3 regions of the Kosakonia oryzae genome follow, and region 3 is predicted to be linked to each of the others. Evidence: predicted binding sites of a transcription regulator. Region 3 holds the regulator's gene; each other region holds the start of a gene.
What was found. The regulator PurR, encoded in region 3, represses purine synthesis genes. The targets are predictions, from matches to a motif close to CANGCAAACGTTTGCNTG.
Positions count from the first base shown of each region.

Region 1: a site for PurR is predicted at 2,583-2,600, ahead of AWR26_RS00405 (nucleobase:cation symporter-2 family protein). Genes of this name have one in related genera too.
Region 2: a site for PurR is predicted at 1,761-1,778, ahead of gcvT (glycine cleavage system aminomethyltransferase GcvT). Genes of this name have one in related genera too.

Region 1 covers NZ_CP014007.2:80,092-84,346, forward strand. Annotated here, with positions in the region: gene AWR26_RS00400 (AsmA family protein) at 1-1,025, opposite strand, end outside; gene AWR26_RS00405 (nucleobase:cation symporter-2 family protein) at 1,146-2,531, opposite strand; gene recG (ATP-dependent DNA helicase RecG) at 2,656-4,255, opposite strand, start outside.
Region 2 covers NZ_CP014007.2:843,252-847,506, forward strand. Annotated here, with positions in the region: gene ubiH (2-octaprenyl-6-methoxyphenyl hydroxylase) at 1-228, shown strand, start outside; gene ubiI (FAD-dependent 2-octaprenylphenol hydroxylase) at 244-1,446, shown strand; gene gcvT (glycine cleavage system aminomethyltransferase GcvT) at 1,869-2,963, shown strand; gene gcvH (glycine cleavage system protein GcvH) at 2,990-3,379, shown strand; gene gcvP (aminomethyl-transferring glycine dehydrogenase) at 3,553-4,255, shown strand, end outside.
Region 3 covers NZ_CP014007.2:3,017,537-3,021,791, forward strand. Annotated here, with positions in the region: gene sodB (superoxide dismutase [Fe]) at 1-403, shown strand, start outside; gene AWR26_RS14340 (MFS transporter) at 434-1,603, opposite strand; gene cydH (cytochrome bd-I oxidase subunit CydH) at 1,768-1,857, opposite strand; gene purR (HTH-type transcriptional repressor PurR) at 2,157-3,182, shown strand; gene punR (DNA-binding transcriptional activator PunR) at 3,201-4,112, opposite strand; gene punC (purine nucleoside transporter PunC) at 4,223-4,255, shown strand, end outside.

The DNA.
Region 1 (4,255 bases), 2.5 Mb from region 3:
CAGTTACCGGAGGTGCGCACCATGCCGTTTTCCCAGCGCGAGGTGAACTGTTGTAGCGCAATTCCCTGCGGAGAAAAGTTGGCATTCAGGATCGGGTCGAACAGATGCAGCGAGCCGTAAATAAACTCGCTGGCGTTCATCGACAGCCTGCCGTCGTCGCTCTGCCAGTCACCCTTAATCAGCGTCAAATTGCTCAGGCTCAGATCGAGGTCGGTAACCGCCCAGCCCGGCCCCTGTAAACGCGCGTCCGTCACGTCGACACGGCCAATCTGTAATGACGGTAACGTGGTCAGCGGATTGAAGAAATCGAGCAGGGTTTTATCGCTTTGCAGGCGAATATCGTTCAGGCGCAGGTTATTCACCACCCAGCCGCCATCAGCAGTGCGTTTTGCATCGCCGGTCAGCGAGCCGCGCGCCATGTCCGCGCCGATAGTCGTCAGGGTAACAACATCTTTGTCAATACTGCCCTGAATGAGCACGTTGCTGGCCGGAACACCGTTTAACGTCAGCGAACCGGCGCTCATCTGAATTTGCGTTTTACTGCCCAGCACATTGCCGGCCACCGGCTGCCAGGGCGAGACGCCGCCCATCACCCGTTGCGCGCTCAGATCCCAGCCCGTGGTCGGGCTATTGAACGCCATATTATTGAGCTGCAGGCGATCGGCCTGGAAGGGAAGCGGCGCGGCAGACGGGGAGAAATTGAGCGTGCCATCCTGCAATAAAATAGTGTCGGCGTGCAGCGGATCGGTCAACTGGCGGCTGCTCAGGCCAATATCCACGGTTTTAGCGACCAGTGTCGCCGGGTTACCTTTGCGGCCGAAATTGACGTTTTTCAGTAACACATGGGAAGGCGAGGAGAAGCGGTGATCAATCACGTCGAAGGTGAGGTGATAGTCGCTGTTGTCATTTACCCAGTTGCTGACCTGTGTCGCGCCCCAACGGGTTTGCAGCAGAAAATAAGCGGCCACTATCGCCAGTAGCAGGACGATAACGACAACTAAAAGCAGCTTTCCAAGAAATTTCATGATCTTCCATCCCCGAAGTGTCAATCAGGCAGTTATGCACGATTTATGCGCAATGCTCAAGGGCGGAATGATGAAAGGAGATGACAGCGGCAGCCGGTAAGCCCGGCTGCCGTGGCGCGGTCAGTTTTTCTCTGGCGGAAAAATCAGATTCAATACAATTGCGGTGATACCGCCTGCGGCGATACCGGAGGAGAGCAGGTTTTTCAGCCAGTCTGGCGCGAATTGCAGGATCTGCGGCTGCTGGGAAACGCCAAGGCCCACGGCCAGCGACAGCGCGATAATCATAATCGCGCGGCGGTTCAGCGGCTCGCGGGAGACGATACGCACGCCGGATGCGGCAATCGTACCGAACATCACCAGCGTTGCGCCGCCGAGCACTGGCTCAGGCAACTGCTGAACGAAAGCGCTGACCGCCGGGAACAGACCCAGCACAACCAGCATCAGCGCCACGAAGAAACCGATATAGCGGCTGGCGACGCCGGTCAACTGAATCACGCCGTTGTTCTGGCCAAAGCAGGAGTTCGGGAAAGTGTTGAACACCGCCGAAACAAACGAGTTGATGCCGTTCGCCAGCACGCCGCCTTTCAGGCGCTTCATGTATACCGGGCCGGCGACGGGCTGCTCGGAAACGTCAGAGGTGGCGGTGATGTCGCCGATGGTTTCCAGCGAGGTGATCATAAATACCAGCATCAGCGGCAGCAGCAGGTTCCAGTCGATGCTCAGGCCGTAATAGAGCGGCGTTGGTACCATAAAGGCGTTCGCTGGCGCGCTATATTCCGGCAGCATGCCCATAAACAGCGCCAGAACATAACCGACCGCCATGGCGATCACCAGTGAAGCAATACGCAGGTACGGATTACGCTGACGGTTGAGCAGAATAATGATCGCCAGCACCACGCCCGCCAGCAGCAGGTTTTTCGGCGCGCCGAAGGTGTGGTTGCCCATTGCGGCAAAACCACCGCCGACGGAAGTCAGGCCAACCTGGATCAGCGACAGGCCGATAATCATCACCACCACGCCGGAAACCAGCGGAGTAATAATGCGGCGTGCCAGCGGCAGAATGCGCGAGATAACCATTTCGGTACAGCTTGCCAGCATCAGGGTGCCGAACAGCGCAGCCATCATGGTTGGCACATCCGCACCGCCGGTTTTCAGCGCCGTGCCGCCCATGATTAACGGCGCAACGAAGTTGAAGCTGGTCCCCTGAATCGACAGCAGACCGGAACCCACCGGGCCCCAGGCTTTAATCTGGATGATGGAAGCGACGCCGGAGGCGAACAGCGACATGCTGATGATGTGCTGAGTGTCCTGAGCCGGTAACCCCAGCGCCTGGCAGATCAGCAGCGCGGGCGTAATCACGCCAACAAACATCGCCAGCAGGTGTTGCAGCGCGGCAAACAGGGTTTGCGGCAGCGGCGGGCGGTCTTCAAGGCGATAGATCAGCTCGCTGGGTTGAGTCTGCGCAACCGGTTGCGCATTTTCGGACTCGATGGTGTTTAAGGACATCTCAGACAATCCCCTGATGGAAAAGCGCTGATTTTATCGGACTGTTTGGTAAAAGCAAACGGTTGCTATGTTAAAAACACACTTTTCGAAGGGATGTTCTTTCTACCGGATAAGGTTCTGAAACTCAGGCGTTGGAGTAGCGTTCTGTTTCCGGCATCCAGCGTTCGATTAATGCCGCTGCAAGCTGCGGATAACGCTCGTGAATATGGCGGGCGACGCGCTGAACTTCCGGGATCATCGCCTGGTCGCGCAGCAGGTCGGCGACTTTGAATTCTGCATTGCCGGTCTGGCGGGTTCCCAGCAGTTCGCCGGGGCCGCGAATTTCCAGATCTTTTTGCGCAATGACAAAGCCGTCGTTGCTGTCGCGCAGCACCTGTAAGCGTTTTTGCGCTGTCTTTGAGAGCGGGGATTTGTAGAGCAAAACGCAGTGCGAGGCTACCGCGCCGCGCCCGACGCGCCCGCGTAGCTGGTGGAGTTGCGCAAGGCCAAGCCGCTCCGGGTTTTCGATAATCATCAGGCTGGAGTTTGGCACATCCACACCGACTTCAATTACCGTGGTCGCGACCAGCAGATGCAGCTCACCCTGTTTGAACGCCTGCATGACTGCCTGTTTTTCCGCTGGCTTCATGCGGCCATGCACCAGCCCGACATTCAGCTCTGGCAGCGCGAGCTTCAGCTCTTCCCAGGTGGCTTCTGCCGCCTGCGCTTCCAGAAGATCGGACTCTTCAATCAGCGTACATACCCAGTATGCCTGGCGGCCTTCGTCGATGCAGGCGTTGCGCACGCGATCGATAATCTCATTGCGGCGAGTATCCGGAATGGCGACGGTGGTTACCGGTGTGCGACCCGGTGGCAGTTCGTCGATAACCGACGTATCGAGATCGGCGTAGGCGGTCATCGCCAGCGTGCGCGGAATCGGGGTGGCCGTCATGATTAACTGGTGCGGATGGAATCCTTGCTGCTGGCCTTTCTCCCACAATGCCAGACGCTGGTGGACACCAAAGCGGTGTTGCTCATCGATAATCACCAGCGCGAGGCCGTTAAACTGCACCTGCTCCTGGAAAATAGCGTGCGTGCCGACCACCATCTGTACTTCGCCATTGGCAATGGCATCCTGCTGTGCCTGGCGCGCCTTCCCTTTTTGTTTTCCCGCCAGCCAGCCCACTTCGATACCGAGCGGCGCAAACCAGTTGCGGAAATTGTTGGCGTGCTGCTCAGCCAGCAGTTCGGTTGGTGCCATCATCGCCACCTGCTTACCGTTGGCGATCGCCCGTAACGCGGCCAGTGCGGCAACCAGCGTTTTACCGGAGCCGACATCGCCCTGAACCAGGCGCATCATCGGGATATCCAGCGCCATATCGCGCTCGATCTCCGCCACGACCCGCGCTTGCGCGCCGGTTGGTTTAAACGGTAGTGATGCCAGCAAGCCTTGCTTCAGTTCATCTTTAGCAATGAGCGGCTGAGCATGATAGCGCTGAGCCCCGGCGCGCAGCGCCAGCATACTCAGGTTATGCGCCAGTAATTCTTCAAGGATCAAACGACGCTGCGCCGGATGCGTACCCGCTTCAAGTTCGGCCAGTTGCAATGACGGCGGCGGGCGATGCAGCGTGTGCAGCGCTTCCGGCAGGCTCATCATGCCCTGTGCCAGCTCAGGCGGCAGCAGTTCGCTGATGGCGCAGGTCGCCAGCAGTTCCAGCGCCTGGTCGGTCAGTTTGCGCAATGTC
Region 2 (4,255 bases), 2.2 Mb from region 3:
GCGGAGCAGAAAGATGTCGGCTGTTATCCGGTGCTGACGCGCTACCGTCACCAGCGTCAGGCGGACAAAAGTGCAACCATAGGCGTTACCGACGGGCTGGTGCATCTTTTTGCCAACCGCTGGGCGCCGCTTGTCGTCGGGCGCAATATCGGGTTGATGGCGATGGAACTATTTACCCCGGCGCGCGATGTACTGGCGCAGCGCACCCTCGGTTGGGTAGCCCGTTAATCAAAGGAGCAAAGAGTGCAGAGTGTTGATGTTGCGATTGTCGGCGGCGGCATGGTAGGTCTGGCGCTGGCTTGCGGGTTGCAGGGGAGCGGTTTACGGGTTGCGGTGCTGGAGCAGAATGTTCCGCAGCCGCTGGCGGAAGATGCACCACCGGCGCTGCGCGTGTCGGCGATTAACGCCGCCAGCGAAAAACTTTTGACGCATCTTGGCGTGTGGTCAAACATCATTGCCCACCGCGCAGGGCGCTATCACGGCATGGAAGTGTGGGACAAAGACAGCTTTGGCCGCATCTCCTTTGACGACCAAAGCATGGGCTATCCTCACCTTGGCTATATTATTGAAAACGCAGTGATTCATCAGGCGCTGTGGGATAAAGCGCAGCAGTGTCAGGATGTCACCATGATTGCCCCCGCCGAATTACAGCAGGTGGCCTGGGGCGAGAACGACGCGTTTCTCACCTTAAAAGATGGCACGATGCTCACGGCCCGGCTGGTGGTCGGGGCGGATGGCGCGAACTCCTGGTTGCGCAACAAAGCGGATATTCCGCTAACTTACTGGGATTATCACCATCATGCGCTGGTGGCGACCATTCGCACCGAGGAGCCACATCAGGCCGTCGCGCGGCAGGTGTTCGATAACGATGGCATTCTGGCATTTCTGCCGCTGAACGATCCGCATCTGTGTTCGATCGTCTGGTCGCTGCCGCCGGATCAAGCGAAAACGCTACAACAGGCCAGCGATGAGACGTTCAATCAGGCGCTGTGCGTGGCCTTTGATAATCGTCTTGGTCTGTGCAGTGTGGCAAGCGAGCGTCAGGTTTATCCGCTTACCGGTCGCTATGCGCGCCACTTCGCCGGTCATCGTCTGGCGCTGGTGGGCGATGCTGCGCATACCATCCATCCACTGGCTGGGCAGGGCGTCAATCTGGGCTTTATGGATGTTGCGGAATTGATTACCGAGCTGCGCCGTCTGCGCCGCGAAGGCAAAGATATCGGCCAGCATCTCTATCTGCGTCGCTACGAGCGCAGCCGTAAGCACAGTGCGGCGCTAATGCTGGCGGGAATGCAGGGTTTCCGCGAACTGTTTGCCGGGTCGAACCCGGCGAAGAAGCTGTTGCGTGATATTGGTCTGAAACTGGCGGATACCCTTCCAGGGGTAAAAACACAACTGCTGCGCCAGGCGCTCGGCCTGAATGACCTTCCGGAGTGGTTGCGTTAACCCCATCACATTTCCCTTCCCTCAAACGGGAAGGGGACTTCCTGCCTCATTTGAAATATTCTAATTTCACCTCGTTTTTCGGATTAGATTTACTCATGTGTGATTTTTCTCACTGCAGAAAAAATGATGTTTTTGCGGAGTGAAATATTGAAATAAGGCGCAGTTACGTCGCTTTATTGATGTTTTATGTGGATGATTTCGTTTTTATCTGGCACAAAACTCTGTTGCTGTTTTTAGCTAAACAGGTCATAAGCTAATGTGATGGCCCATTTTCTCTTATGGTTAAGTGCCGCTTTCAGTGTTAAGTTCAGGCAAAAGATAACGTTTGCGTCGGCGTCCGAAATGGCCGTTGACGCTGGTCGTTTTGGCGAAATGAACGCCGCCGAAAAACGTGATAGCGCAGCTTATTCGACGAGGACAAGATGGCTCAGCAGACCCCTTTGTATGAACAACACACGTTATGCGGTGCCCGCATGGTGGATTTCCATGGCTGGATGATGCCGCTGCATTACGGCTCGCAGATTGATGAGCACCACGCAGTACGTAGCGATGCCGGGATGTTCGATGTTTCGCACATGACCATCGTCGATTTGAAAGGCAGCCGCACCCGGGAGTTTCTGCAATATTTGCTGGCAAACGATGTGGCTAAACTCACGAAGCCCGGCAAAGCCCTCTACACCGGCATGCTGAATGCCTCGGGCGGCGTGATTGACGATTTGATTGTCTACTACTTCACCGAAGACTTCTTCCGCCTCGTTGTAAACTCCGCCACCCGCGAAAAAGACCTCTCCTGGATCACCCAACACGCCGAACCTTTTGCCATCGATATCACCGTTCGTGATGATCTGTCGCTGATCGCGGTTCAGGGGCCAAACGCGCAGGCGAAAGCCGCCAGCCTGTTTACCGATGCGCAGCGCAGCGCGGTTGAGGGAATGAAACCGTTCTTCGGCGTGGAAGCGGGCGACCTGTTTATCGCGACCACGGGCTATACCGGTGAAGCGGGTTACGAGATTGCTTTGCCGAACGAAAAAGCTGCCAGCTTTTGGCAGGATCTGCTGAAAGCGGGCGTAAAACCTTGCGGGCTCGGCGCGCGCGATACATTGCGCCTGGAAGCGGGCATGAATCTGTATGGCCAGGAGATGGATGAAAGCATCTCTCCGCTGGCTGCCAATATGGGCTGGACCATTGCCTGGGAACCGCAGGATCGCCAGTTCATTGGTCGTGAAGCGCTGGAGCAACAGCGTGAAAAAGGCACCGAACAGCTGGTTGGCCTGGTGATGACGGAAAAAGGTGTGCTGCGGAATGAGTTACCGGTGCACTTTACTGATGTGCACGGCAACGTGCAAAAAGGTGTGATCACCAGCGGGACCTTCTCGCCGACGCTTGGCTACAGTATTGCACTGGCGCGCGTTCCGGCCGGGATTGGCGAAACGGCAATTGTGCAGATCCGTAACCGCGAAATGCCGGTCAAAGTGACCAAACCTGTTTTTGTGCGCAATGGCAAAGCTGTCGCGTAACGTAATTTTTATCTGGAGAGAATAAAATGAGCAACGTACCGGGCGAACTGAAATACAGCAAAGAACACGAATGGCTGCGCAAAGAAGCAGACGGTAGCTATACCGTTGGCATCACTGAACATGCTCAGGAACTGCTGGGTGATATGGTGTTTGTCGACCTGCCGGAAGTGGGCGCGACCGTTAGCGCTGGCGATGACTGCGCCGTTGCCGAATCGGTAAAAGCCGCTTCTGATATCTATGCGCCGATTGGCGGTGAAATCGTAGCCGTTAACGATGCGCTGAATGACTCTCCGGAGCTGGTTAACAGCGAGCCGTACGGCGAAGGCTGGATCTTCAAAATCAAAGCCAGTGACGAATCGGAAGTTGCTGCGCTGCTGGATGCAACGGCATACGCCGCATTGTTAGAAGACGAATAAATACGCGTCATCCTTCACGTTGCAGGCGCGTTGGCTTGCTCGCTCATCCCGGTTACTTACTGATGTAGCGTTTGGGGATTTGCAGCATCGCCGACTTCCTGCAACGCGAATGCTTTAGCGTATTCAGATAATTTCCGAATACGATTCACCGCACGTTTCAGGAACCATCGCTCATGACTCAGACGTTAAGCCAGCTTGAAAATCGCACCGCATTCATCGGCAGGCATATTGGCCCGGACGCATCGCAACAGCAGGAGATGCTGAACACCGTAGGGGCAGATTCGCTGAATGCCCTGATTGCGCAGATCGTACCGAAAGATATTCAGCTCGCCGCGCCGCCACAGGTGGGTGAAGCTACCACCGAATTCGCCGCGCTTGCCGAACTGAAAGCCATCGCGGGCCGCAACAAGCGCTTTAAGTCTTACATTGGCATGGGCTATACCGCAGTGCAGTTACCGCCGGTGATCCTGCGTAATATGCTGGAAAATCCAGGCTGGTACACCGCGTATACGCCGTATCAGCCGGAAGTATCGCAAGGGCGCCTGGAAGCGCTGCTTAACTTTCAACAGGTGACGCTGGATTTGACCGGCCTGGATATCGCCTCTGCTTCCCTGCTGGATGAAGCGACCGCTGCCGCTGAAGCGATGGCGATGGCGAAGCGCGTGAGCAAACTGAAAGGCGCTAACCGTTTCTTCGTTGCCGATGATGTGCACCCGCAAACGCTGGATGTCGTGCGCACGCGTGCCGAAACCTTCGGGTTTGAGGTAATTGTTGATGCGGCTGACAAAGTGCTGGATCACCAGGATGTTTTCGGTGTTCTGCTGCAACAGGTTGGCACCACCGGCGAAGTACACAATTACAGCGCGCTGATTGCGG
Region 3 (4,255 bases):
CGAAGGTGGCGTGTTCAATAACGCCGCGCAGGTCTGGAATCACACTTTCTACTGGAACTGCCTCGCGCCGCACGCTGGCGGTGAGCCGACTGGCGAACTAGCCGCTGCGATTGCTAAAACATTTGGCAGCTTTGCCGAGTTTAAAGCGCAGTTTACCGATGCCGCAGTGAAAAACTTTGGTTCAGGCTGGACATGGCTGGTGAAAAAAGCGGATGGCGGGTTGGCGATTGTCTCAACGTCCAATGCGGGAACACCGCTGACGACGAATGCGACACCGCTGCTGACTGTCGATGTCTGGGAACATGCTTATTACATTGACTACCGCAACGCCCGTCCGAACTACCTTGAACACTTCTGGGCGCTGGTCAACTGGACCTTCGTGGCGAAGAATTTCGCCGCATAAAACAAAGGAGGGGCATAGCCCCTCCTCTTTTTACTCGACTGCCGCACAGGCTCGTTCCGGCCGGGAGCGCCCGGAAAACAGCACCACCATCAGCCCAAGCCCGGCAATAATCGCCCCCATCACCGGGACAAAATCATAACCCAGACCGCCGGAGATCACCGCGCCGCCCGCAGCCGCACCGAGTGCGTTACCGAGGTTAAAGGCACCGATGTTCACTGAAGAAGAGAGCCCCGGCGCTTCATGTGCGACGCGCATTACACGCATTTGCAGCGGCGGAACCACGGCAAAGGTCGCAGCGCCCCAGACCACCATACTGATAGCCGCGCCCACTTCGCTGCGGGCCAGGAACGGAATGGCCAGCATGATGGCAATCAGCAGGATAAGAAAGCCTTTCAGCGTACCGGTTACCGAACGATCCGCCAGTTTGCCGCCAAGGTAGTTACCAATCGAGAAACCGACGCCAATCAGAACCAACATCCCGGTAACAAATACCGGCGTAGCATCAGTAATGGTGCGCAGCACCGGCGAAATATAGGTATAGAGCGTAAACATCGCGCCTGCACCGAGCACCGTCGTCAGCAGTGCCGACAGCACCTGTGGACGAACCAGCACGGACAACTCTTTGCGTACATCCGGACGTTCGCCCGTTCCGCCGCCAGGCAGCGAGAAGTAGAGGCTCAGCATAGCAACCAGGCCCAGCACGGCGGTCGCCATAAACGACATGCGCCAGCCGATGGTTTCACCCAGCCAGGTTGCAGCAGGCACACCGCCAATATTGGCGATAGTCAGCCCCATAAACATGGTCGCGACGGCGCTGGCTTGTTTCTCTTTTGCTACCACGCTTGCGGCAACAACCGAACCCAGACCAAAGAAAGCACCGTGGTTGAGGCTGGTGACGATGCGCGCCAACATTAAAGTGGTGTAGTCCGGCGCGATTGCCGACAGCACATTACCCAGCGTAAAGATCGCCATCAGAAAAATCAGCGCATTACGTCTGCCTCGGTGCGACAGCAGCAGCGTCATCAGTGGCGCTCCCACCATCACGCCAATCGCATAAGCGCTAATCAGCATTCCCGCCGCCGGAATGGAAACATCGACGCCACGGGCAATAACGGGCAGCAACCCCATCGGGGAGAACTCCGTTGTACCTATCCCAAAGGCGCCAATCGCCAGGGCAAGCAGAGGGAAATTAATTTTCATCGTTTGACTCCGAAAAAGCCGTGTCGGTTGGGGACACTGTCGCAGAAGTCAAAAGTATGACAGCAATCACAAAAAACAGAAGTTAGCAGAATGACAAAAGATTATTGCAGAAGTGATAACAATGGCGGGGAAAGCCGAGGGAGAAGGCTCTCCCTCGTGCCAGATCAATGCAGCGCGGCGGTCAGCCCACCGAAAACAATCAGGCTCAGAACAATGACGGTAGTGACCAAAGAATACTTCAGATCGGTGCTCATCAATTTTTCTCCATTTTCATTTCCCCACAAATAGTGGGTTTGCGCATTTTTGCACAAATAATCATAAAAATCTTGCAGGAATTCGGGGGAGATATGTTTTAGCGCTTCCCCTTTTGCTCAAGATAAGACAAAATTCGACGCTAAATTTATTAGCGTACCGGCCATTGACTCCCCTCCTGACGTTTAGTGTCTTTTTCCCGGCGTACCGCACTCACTTTGCTGGGGTTCAGGGTGATGGAAGGCAAACGTTTACCTTAAGTATTATCAGGAGCTTATGATATGGTCTGGAGTGATTTCTGATGGCAACGATTAAAGACGTCGCGAAACGAGCAAACGTTTCCACTACAACCGTATCTCATGTAATTAACAAAACGCGCTTCGTCGCTGAAGAGACTCGCAACGCCGTATGGGCAGCGATCAAAGAGTTACATTACTCCCCCAGCGCCGTGGCGCGTAGCCTGAAGGTCAATCACACTAAATCGATCGGTTTGCTGGCCACCAGCAGCGAAGCCGCCTATTTTGCCGAGATCATCGAAGCCGTAGAGAAAAAATGCTTCCAGAAAGGCTACACCTTGATCCTCGGCAACGCCTGGAACAGCCTTGAGAAACAGCGCGCCTACCTGTCGATGATGGCGCAAAAACGCGTCGATGGCCTGCTGGTGATGTGCTCCGAATACCCGGAGCCGCTGCTGAGCATGCTGGAAGAGTACCGTAATATTCCGATGGTCGTGATGGACTGGGGCGAGGCGAAAGCCGATTTTACCGACTCGGTCATTGATAACGCTTTTGAAGGCGGCTATATGGCCGGCCGCTATCTGATTGAGCGCGGGCATCGCGATATCGGCGTCATCCCTGGCCCGCTGGAGCGCAACACCGGCGCAGGCCGCCTCGCCGGTTTTATGAAGGCGATGGAAGAAGCGATCATCACCGTACCGGAAAACTGGATCGTACAGGGCGACTTTGAACCGGAATCAGGTTACCGGGCGATGCAGCAGATCCTCAACCAGTCACACCGCCCCACTGCCGTGTTCTGCGGCGGCGATATTATGGCGATGGGCGCGCTCTGCGCGGCGGATGAGATGGGGCTGCGCGTTCCCCAGGATATTTCGCTGATCGGCTATGACAATGTGCGCAATTCCCGCTACTTTACGCCCGCGCTGACCACCATCCATCAGCCGAAAGATTCGCTGGGTGAAACGGCCTTTACCATGTTGCTCGATCGTATTGTCAACAAACGCGAAGAGTCGCAGTCCATCGAAGTTCATCCGCGTCTGATCGAACGTCGTTCAGTGGCAGATGGCCCATTCCGCGACTACCGCCGTTAATCACCCCTGCGGGGGCCGCTACTGTGGCTCCCGCAACCATTCGCTGTTCAGCGTCTCACTGTCCCCCAGATACTCCAGCAGCCAGCTCAACGCCGGTGATGCGTCATTTTGTTGCCATGTCAGGCAGCAGGCCGCATCCGGAAACGGATTCTCCAGTTCCAGCGCCACCCAGTCGCCGCTGTCCAGCCGGGGACGGGCGAAATGCGCGGGCACCATCCCCACACACAGCCCGGCAGAAAGACAGGCTTCTGAAGAGGACCAGTCCGGCACGATGACCCGCTTCTGGTTATCCAGCAGCCAGGTAATACGTTTAGGCAACGAGCGCGACGTATCTTCCTGGATCAACGAGGGCCAGTTGCGCAACGTTTCATCGCTTAGCGGGCCGGGCATTGATGCTAGCGGATGGCGGCTGGAGACCACGCATTTCCAGCTCAGCATGCCCATATCACGAAACGCATACCGTCCACCGACCGGGATCGCCTGAGTCGCGCCAATCGCCACCTCAACGCGGCCATCTGCCAGCGCATCCCAGACACCGTTAAACACCTCCTGGTAAACCTGTAATTCGACGTCGTTAAAATGTCGGTAGAAATCGACGATCAATTGCCGTGTTCGCGCCGGTTTCACAATGTTATCCACGGCAATCGCCAGTTGACCGCGCCAGCCGTTAGCGATCTGTTGGCACTGCTGGCGGGTGATCTGCATTTTTTTGATAACAGATCGCCCCTCTTTTAAAAACCAGCTTCCGGCAGGTGTTAACTCCACATCGCGATGACGGCGTTCAAATAACGGAACCGCCAGCCACTCTTCCAGTTGGCGCACGGTATAGCTCACTGCTGAAGGCACACGGTGCAACTCCTGAGCGGCACCGCTGAAACTTCCGTTGCGTGCAACAGCATCAACCACTTCCAGTGAATATTCTGACCACATAATCTGCCTGCAAAAATTTTGAAATCACTGCGCAAATATTAGCGTTTCACAAGCGGAAAAGCACTCCTTACACTCGACAGCCCTGAAGAAGCAACAAGGTGAGAACTCAAATGCAACCTGGCAAAGGATTTTTAGTCTGGCTC